DNA from 2 places in the Asticcacaulis sp. P2_B1 genome. Region 1 is predicted to be linked to the other one. Evidence: predicted binding sites of a transcription regulator. Region 1 holds the regulator's gene; the other holds the start of a gene.
The links. The regulator LexA, encoded in region 1, represses DNA repair genes until DNA is damaged. The targets are predictions, from matches to a motif close to ATGTTCNCNANNTGTTCT.

Region 1 (4,226 bases):
CTTATCGTGACATCGTCATGCTGAACGCCGCGGCGGCCTTCCTGGTCGCTGAAAAGGTCGAAACCCTGCGCGAAGGTATCCATCTGGCGGGCGAGGTTATCGATTCAGGTAAGGCGAAGGCGGCTTTGGATACCCTGATTGAAACCACGAAAAGCACCGCCTGAATGACCGATATTCTTGAGAAAATTGCCGCCTATAAGCGGGAAGATGTCGCCCAGCGCCGCACCGCTGTCACCCAAGGCGATCTTGAAGCGCAGATTCGTGCCATCGGCGCGCCCAGGGAGTTTGCCGACGCACTTGTAGCCAACAAGAAACCGGGCGGCTTATCGTTGATCGCTGAAATCAAGAAGGCCAGTCCGTCCAAAGGCCTGATTCGCGAAGACTTCGATCCACCGCACCTCGCGCTTGAATATCAGGCAGGTGGTGCGTCATGCCTTTCGATTCTGACCGATAATCCAAGCTTTATGGGCCACGAATCGCATTTCACCGCCGCACGGTCATCGGTTGCCCTGCCCTGTATACGCAAGGAATTCCTGGTCGATGTCTGGCAGGTAGCCGAATCACGCGCCATCGGCGCCGACGCGATTCTGGTGATCATGGCGATGATTGACGATACCCTGGCCAACGAGTTGATCGATGCTGCCCATCACTACGGGATGGATGCCCTCGTTGAGGTGCACAATGCCGAAGAGATGGAACGCGCCCTTCGCCTGACATCCAAACTGATCGGCATAAATAACCGAAATCTCAGGGATTTTCACGTCGATTTGAAAGTTACCGAAGACCTGTCCGGCATGGTGTCATCGGACCACGTATTGGTGGCCGAAAGTGGCATCTTCACCCCGCTTGACGTGGCGCGGCTGGCCAAAACCGGCGCTACAGCCATGCTGGTCGGGGAAAGCCTTATGCGCCAAGGCGACGTCACGGATGCGACAAAAAAACTTCTGACGTTAGCTTGACATTAACGGGAACACATATAGAACATCGAGCCTAGGTTCATGACTTGTTCCGCAAGTGGGCGGTGCAAGCGGTGCGATATAGGTGCTCCCATGTTGACGACCAAACAACGCGAACTTTTGATGTTCATTCATGAACGCATCAAAGAAGGCGGCGTCTCGCCCTCTTTCGATGAAATGAAGGAAGCGTTAGACTTGGCGTCCAAATCCGGCATTCACCGGCTGATTACGGCCCTTGAAGAGCGCGGCTTTATCCGCCGCCTCGCTCACCGCGCCCGCGCTCTTGAGGTCATTAAATTGCCCGACCAAGCCACCACCTCGGCGCCGCCGAAGGGCCGTCAGGCCTTCGTGCCCCAGGTCGTCGAAGGCGCCCGCCCTGTCGAGACGCCCAAAGCTGCTAACGAAGATACCCGTGAATTGCCGTTGTTGGGCAAAATCGCGGCTGGCGTGCCGATCGAGGCCATGGGGCAGGAACGTGACCGTATGCGCATCCCGGAGTCGATGCTGGGTGCCGGCGAGCACTATATCCTCGAAATCGAAGGCGATTCGATGATCAATGCTGGCATTCTCAATGGCGACTATGTCGTCATCAAGAAGACGGATACGGCCCAGTCGGGCGAAATCGTGGTCGCCCTGGTCGACGGAGATACAGCGACCCTGAAGCGTCTGCGCAAGAAGGGAGCATCGATTGCCCTAGAAGCCGCCAATCCGGCCTACAAGACGCGCATCTACAATACCGACGAGGTCAGTGTTCAAGGCCGGTTGGTGGGGCTCGTCCGCCGTTACCACTAATAGCCAGCATCGCTGCCTTCTTCTTCCGACCGTGTTGACCAATAGCGTTTACCGCGTAACGGCTGGGACGCGCGGATAAGCCAGGTCTTGTCTCTCCGCGTCAATTCCAGCGCGCCCATGCGGTCGAAGTCACCTGAACTGATATGATTGACGCCCTGACAGACGGCTGGCCAGTCGCCGACCGGATTACGCATGACCACCAGGTCGCTGGATTGACAGAGTTGCAAAAGACGTTTGTCGTTCGGCGGTTTATTGCTGAACCAGAAGCCGACCCGGTATTTGGCCGTCGCCAAAGGCGCACAGCCATAGCCTTGGCAAACATAGCCCTCAGCATCGACGGGCGACAGGCCGTAATGATGCGTCCATTGCTCGAAACCATACTGTCGCACCTTCGGGCGCAGAACATAGGCGGTTGCACCGGTACGGACGGCCGCATTGCCGCCTTCGGAATCGATCCAGATATCCGGTGGCGCGACGCGCGGCCACCACATAATGCTGCTCGCGAGAAATAGCCCAAGCCAACGCCCCTTGCCGCGAACGAGGCAAATCCATATGAGCCCCAGAAAGGACAGCGGCAGGACATAGGCTGGCGCCGACGGCCAATTGATAACGGCATGAGGTAGGTGGGCAGTCAGATCTGCAATACGATCGATAAGCCACAAGCCGCCACCGGCAATACGCAGACACAGCCAGCCCAGGGGCGTCGCCGACAACACGGTACCCAGGGCGAGGAACGGCATGACGATAAAACTGGTGATTGGCGCCTCGAATAGATTGGACGCCAGACCGTAGACCGAGAAGCGATTGAAATAGGCGATAGCGAACGGCGTGGTGGCCAGGGTGGCAACAACGGATGCCACCAGCGACAACCACAGGCCATGCAGGCCTTTTTGGATGAAGCGCACCCAAGCTGGAACACTGAGTTCGCTGATGGCCGGCGTCATGGTCTCAGCCAGAGCCAAAAGTGCTGCGGTGGCGCTGAATGACATCTGGAACCCCGGTTGGACAACGGCCTCGGGCGTCAGGATAAGGACGACGATAGCGGCGATCGCCAAAGCGCGCAGACTCAAGGCTCGCCGATCGACCAGGATGGCGCCGAAGGCGACGCAGGCCACGACGGCCGAACGTACCGCGGGTGCCGGACTGCCCGAAATAGCGAGATAGAGCAGGATGCAAACAATACTCAGGGCCGCTGCGAGCTTCTTGACCGGCAGGCGCAGGGCCAAGGGCGGGATCAAGGCCATGAGGAAGCGCAGACCGAAAAATATGAAACCGCCGACGACCGCCATATGAACTCCGGAAATCGACAGGATGTGCGCTAACCCGGAGTCGCGCATATTCTGCGTCAGGCTTTGCGGAATAAAGGCCTGCTGTCCCGTCACCAGAGCCGCGGCGAAACCGCCCATGGCGCGACCATTGCTGAATTCCGGCGTAATATCGGCAACGATCTTATGTGTTATCGACCAACGCAAACGGTTGAGCTTCAACAGGAAGTCGAGTTGCCAGCCACGTTTGGGCGCCGGGATGACCTGCGGCGTTCCGGGCACCAAGCCGACGCCACCAATGCCTTGGAAATAGGCTCCACGAGCGAAATCGTAACCGCCCGGCATATTGGGCGGCGGCGGTGGGTTGAGAATGGCAAACATCGATATAGCGTCCCCAGGCTTGATACCGGCGGCTTCGATAATGCCAGGTCGCAGACTGACGCGTATCCGCAACGGCACATCCTTCAGATCAACGCCGCGCATGGCAATCGGCGCCAGCAACAGGCGCGGCGCGTCTTCACTGGCTGAGACATTGTCGATGACGAAGGCCTGGAGGCTATAATTGGTCTGGCTTGGATCGAGAACCGGTGCCCGAACATGTTCGGCGCGCAGCTTGCAAACGGTCATACCAAGACTGAAGAATAACAAAAGAAGAGCAAAACCATAAAGATAGCTATTCCAGTTCATACGTCGGATCAACCACACAACGACAAACATCAAGATGGTCGGCAGAACAACCCACCACCAGGACGGCTCGAACAGTAAGGCAAGATAAAGCGCCGCGCCGGCCCCGAAGGCGACCGGCAGCCACAGGAACAGACGGCCCGCCTGCATATCGATAGCTTTATGCGTCCATAGCTTGAACCTGTCAGGCGTGACGGAAATCGCGAATTTCAAGGCGGCGGGTCTCAAAACAGGTTGGGTTCGCGGCAAAGATGGCTATAAGAACGCTCACATTTTTGGCTTTCAAAGACCACTGACCATGACCCAATCGAATCCGCAAGCCCCGGGCGCCGTCGTTACCCGTTTCGCCCCCTCACCCACCGGCTATCTGCATATCGGCGGCGCGCGGACGGCGCTCTTCAACTGGCTATACGCGCGCCATAACGGCGGCAAGTTTCTGATCCGCATCGAGGATACGGATCGCGAGCGTTCGACCCAGCCGGCCGTCGACGCCATTTTCGAGGGACTCGACTGGCTAGGCTTGAAGGCC
Region 2 (4,226 bases), on a different contig from region 1:
CTGACCGGCGCCTATCAATCGATCCCGGATTTCCTCGATTCGCAGCACAGTATCGAAACCAAGGACGATGCCGACGCCTATATGTCACGCCTGGCCGATTACGCCGTCGTACTCGACCAGGAGACGGAACGCTTCAAGCAGAGCATCGCGGCCGGAATCGTACCGCCGGACTTTGCCTTGCAAAAGGCGTTAGCGCAGATGAAGACGCAGGCCGGGACGCCGTCGACCAAGTCGACTCTGGTCATGTCGGTGACCGATCGCGCCAAGGCCAAGGGGATTGCCGGCGATTGGCAGGCGGCGGCGACCAAGGTTTACGAAGGTCCGGTGCTGGATGCCTTGAAGCGGCAGATGGCGGCGGTTGAAGCAGCCTTGCCGAAGGCGACGCATGATGCCGGCATCTGGCATATTCCGGGCGGTGACGCGCGCTATGCCTATAGCGTCAAGGCCAATACCTCGACCGACTATACGCCGGACGAGGTGCATCAGATCGGCATGGACAAGGTCAAGGAGATCAATGCCGAGCTGGAAAAGATCCTGTCGGCCCAGGGCATGACCAAGGGCACGACCGGCGAACGCATGGCGGCGATGAGCAAGGACCCGAAGTTCATCTATCCCAATACGGACGCCGGCAAGGCCAAGCTGCTGGCCGATCTCAATGCCCAGATCGACGTGGTGTTTGCGAAACTGCCGCAGTTCTTTGGTGTCTTGCCGACGTCGAAGGTGACGGTGAAGCGCGTGCCGGTGGCGACGGAATTGGGCGCGCCGGGCGGTTATTATCAGGGCGCGTCGCTGGATGGTTCGCGTCCGGGCGCCTATTATATCAATTTGCGCGACACGGCCGAAGTGCCGAGCTGGACCTTGCCAACCCTGACCTATCACGAGGCGATTCCCGGTCACCATATGCAGATTTCGATCCAGCAGGAGAACAAGAACCTGCCGGAATTGCGCAAGATTTCCGGGTTCAATTCCTATGTCGAGGGCTGGGCTTTGTATGCCGAGCAACTGGCCGGGACGGATATGGGGATGTACGACAACGATCCGTTCGGTAAGGTGGGGTATCTGCATGACGCCATGTTCCGTGCCTGCCGGTTGGTGGTCGATACGGGGATGCACAGCAAGAAGTGGTCGCGTGAACAAGCCATGCAGTTCATGGAGACCTATACGGGCGATCTGAACGAGACCGAGATCGAGCGTTACTGCGTGTGGCCGGGCCAGGCGCTGGGTTATATGGTCGGCAAGATCAAGTGGCTGGATCTGCGCGCCAAGATGACGGCGAAGCAGGGGAGCGCGTTCGATATCAAAAAGTTCCACGATACGGGCTTGCTGGCGGGGGCTGTGCCCTTGGCAGTGTTGGAGCAGGTGTATGCGGATGCGGGGTTGATTTAGCAAGGGGGCATGCCCTTGACCCGAAACTGACGCTCTCAAACGCCGGTTCACGCTGACATCGGCACGGTTTTCGGTTGGTCATCGTGTTTGGGGTCAAGGGGGCTCGCCCCCTTGTCCTCCTACCTAAGTAAAAAGGCGCCCTTGCGAGGCGCCTTTTCCATGACAGGACCGGACGGTGTGGTTGGTGAAGGGCTACGCCCGGCCGAGTCAATCTTTTAGAGCGACTCGTCGCCTTCATTGGCGTCGGGTTCGGGGGCGCCCAGCAGTTCTTCGGCCAGGACGACCGCCTTGTTGCGGATGCCCTTTTCGATTTCGTCGCACATGGCGGGATTGGCCTTGAGGAAGTCGCGGGCATTGTCGCGGCCCTGACCGATACGGGTCGAGTTGTAGGAGTACCAGGAGCCCGACTTTTCGACGAGGCCGGCCTTGACGCCGAGATCAATGATTTCACCGATCTTGGAGATGCCTTGTCCGTAGAGGATGTCGAATTCGACTTCGCGGAAGGGCGGGGCGATCTTGTTCTTGACAACCTTGACCTTGACATTGTTGCCGATGACTTCGTCGCGGACCTTGATCGAGCCGGTGCGGCGGATGTCGAGGCGGACCGAGGCGTAGAATTTCAGCGCATTGCCGCCGGTCGTGGTTTCGGGCGAGCCATACATGACGCCGATCTTCATGCGGATCTGGTTGATGAAGATAACTAGGCATTTCGACTTCGAGATCGAGCCGGTCAGCTTGCGCAGGGCCTGGCTCATCAGGCGGGCTTGCAGGCCGGGCAGGCTGTCGCCCATGTCGCCTTCGATTTCGGCGCGCGGGGTGAGGGCGGCGACAGAGTCGATGACGATGATGTCGACGGCGCCGGAACGCACCAGGGTATCGGTGATTTCAAGGGCCTGTTCGCCGGTGTCGGGCTGCGAGACCAGGAGGTCGTCGAGATTGACGCCGAGCTTTTGGGCATAGGAGGCGTCCAGCGCGTGTTCGGCGTCGACGAAGGCAGCCGTGCCGCCCAGCTTCTGAATTTCGGCAACGGTGTGCAGGGCGAGAGTCGTCTTACCCGACGATTCCGGACCGTAGATTTCGACGACGCGGCCTTTCGGCAGACCGCCGATGCCGAGCGCCATGTCGAGGCCCAGCGAGCCGGTCGAGACGGATTCGATATCCGCCACCTTGCCGCCGTGGCCGAGCTTCATCACCGAGCCCTTGCCGAAAGCGCGGTCGATCTGCGCCAGCGCCGCTTCGAGGGCGCGTTGTTTTTCCGAGTCGTTCTTGCCTACCAATTTCAATACCGCCTGAGATGACATAACCAATTTCCCTTCTATGTCACGATTCCCGCTGCCGGGCTGTTAAATGCAATCGCGTTTGACGAACTACTACGTACCCCATTTGTTCCATGTTCGCAATATGTTCACGTGAACATTTGTGAACTATTTTTCAAGCAGCTGATTTGAAATAACAAATTATGGTCTTTGCGGCGGCGCGTTCGCCCTCTATATACGAGCGATATTCCACACCATCGGAGCGGTTTTTCCGTCTTATCCATGCCTTCCTTGAACCAGATTCGTCAGACCTTCCTCGACTACTTTGCCAAGCATGATCATGAGGTGGTGAGCTCCTCATCCCTGGTGCCGCAGAACGATCCGACTCTGATGTTCACCAATGCGGGCATGGTGCAGTTCAAGAACGTGTTCACCGGTGCGGAAACGCGGCCGTACAAGCGCGCGACGACGTCGCAGAAGGTGGTGCGGGCCGGCGGCAAGCACAACGATCTCGACAATGTCGGCTATACGGCGCGGCACCATACCTTCTTCGAAATGCTGGGGAATTTCTCGTTTGGCGACTATTTCAAGGCCGACGCTATCGAGTTCGCCTGGAATTTGATGACCAAGGATTACGGGCTAGACAAGAATCGCCTGATGGCGACCGTCTATATCGACGACGACGAGGCGTTCGAACTGTGGAAGAAGATCGCCGGCCTGCCCGAATCGAAGATCGCCCGCATCGCCGGATCGGACAATTTCTGGTCGATGGGCGATACCGGGCCATGCGGGCCGTGTACCGAAATTTTCTATGATCACGGCGACCATATCTGGGGCGGTCCTCCGGGGACGCCGGAGGAGGACGGCGATCGTTTCGTCGAAATCTGGAACCTGGTCTTCATGCAGTTCGACCAGCAGCCGGACGGCACGCGGTTGAACCTGCCCAAGCCGTCGATCGATACCGGCATGGGCTTGGAGCGCGTCGCCGCGGTGTTGCAGGGCGTGCATAATAATTACGATATCGACCTGTTCAAAAACCTGATCCAGGCCAGTGTCGACGCTACGGGCGTGGCGGCCGAGGGCGACAATCTGCCGTCGCACCGGGTGATCGCCGACCATCTGCGCTCGTCGTCCTTCCTGATCGCCGATGGGGTTACGCCGTCGAACGAAGGGCGTGGCTATGTGTTGCGGCGGATCATGCGTCGGGCCATGCGCCATGCCTACCTGTTGGGGGCGCAGGAGCCGTTATTGCATCGCTTGGCGCCGACTTTGGTGGCCGAGATGGGCGATCATTATGGCGAGCTGCGCCGCGCCGAGGCCAGTATTGTCGATACGCTGCGCCAGGAAGAAGAACGTTTCCGCCGGACCCTGGGCCGCGGCATGACCTTGCTGGACGAGGCGACGCAAGGCCTGAAAGCGGGCGACGTCATGGACGGCCGCACCGCGTTCAAGCTTTACGACACCTATGGCTTCCCGCTCGATCTGACCCAGGACGCCGTGCGCGCCAAGGGCTTGACGGTCGATACGGCCGGCTATGAAGCCGCCATGGAAGAGCAACGCGGCATGGGCCGGGAGAACTGGGCC

Region 2: the regulator LexA is predicted to act here: its motif matches at 2,777-2,794, upstream of recA (recombinase RecA).

The regions. Positions count from the first base shown of each region.
Region 1 is NZ_JBFUDD010000001.1:186,164-190,389, reverse strand. Features, by position in the region: gene trpD (anthranilate phosphoribosyltransferase) at 1-164, shown strand, start outside; gene trpC (indole-3-glycerol phosphate synthase TrpC) at 165-959, shown strand; gene lexA (transcriptional repressor LexA) at 1,050-1,748, shown strand; gene AC1DX3_RS00860 (ComEC/Rec2 family competence protein) at 1,745-3,910, opposite strand; gene gltX (glutamate--tRNA ligase) at 3,996-4,226, shown strand, end outside.
Region 2 is NZ_JBFUDD010000004.1:3,804-8,029, reverse strand. Features, by position in the region: gene AC1DX3_RS11920 (DUF885 domain-containing protein) at 1-1,386, shown strand, start outside; gene recA (recombinase RecA) at 1,602-2,687, opposite strand; gene alaS (alanine--tRNA ligase) at 2,925-4,226, shown strand, end outside.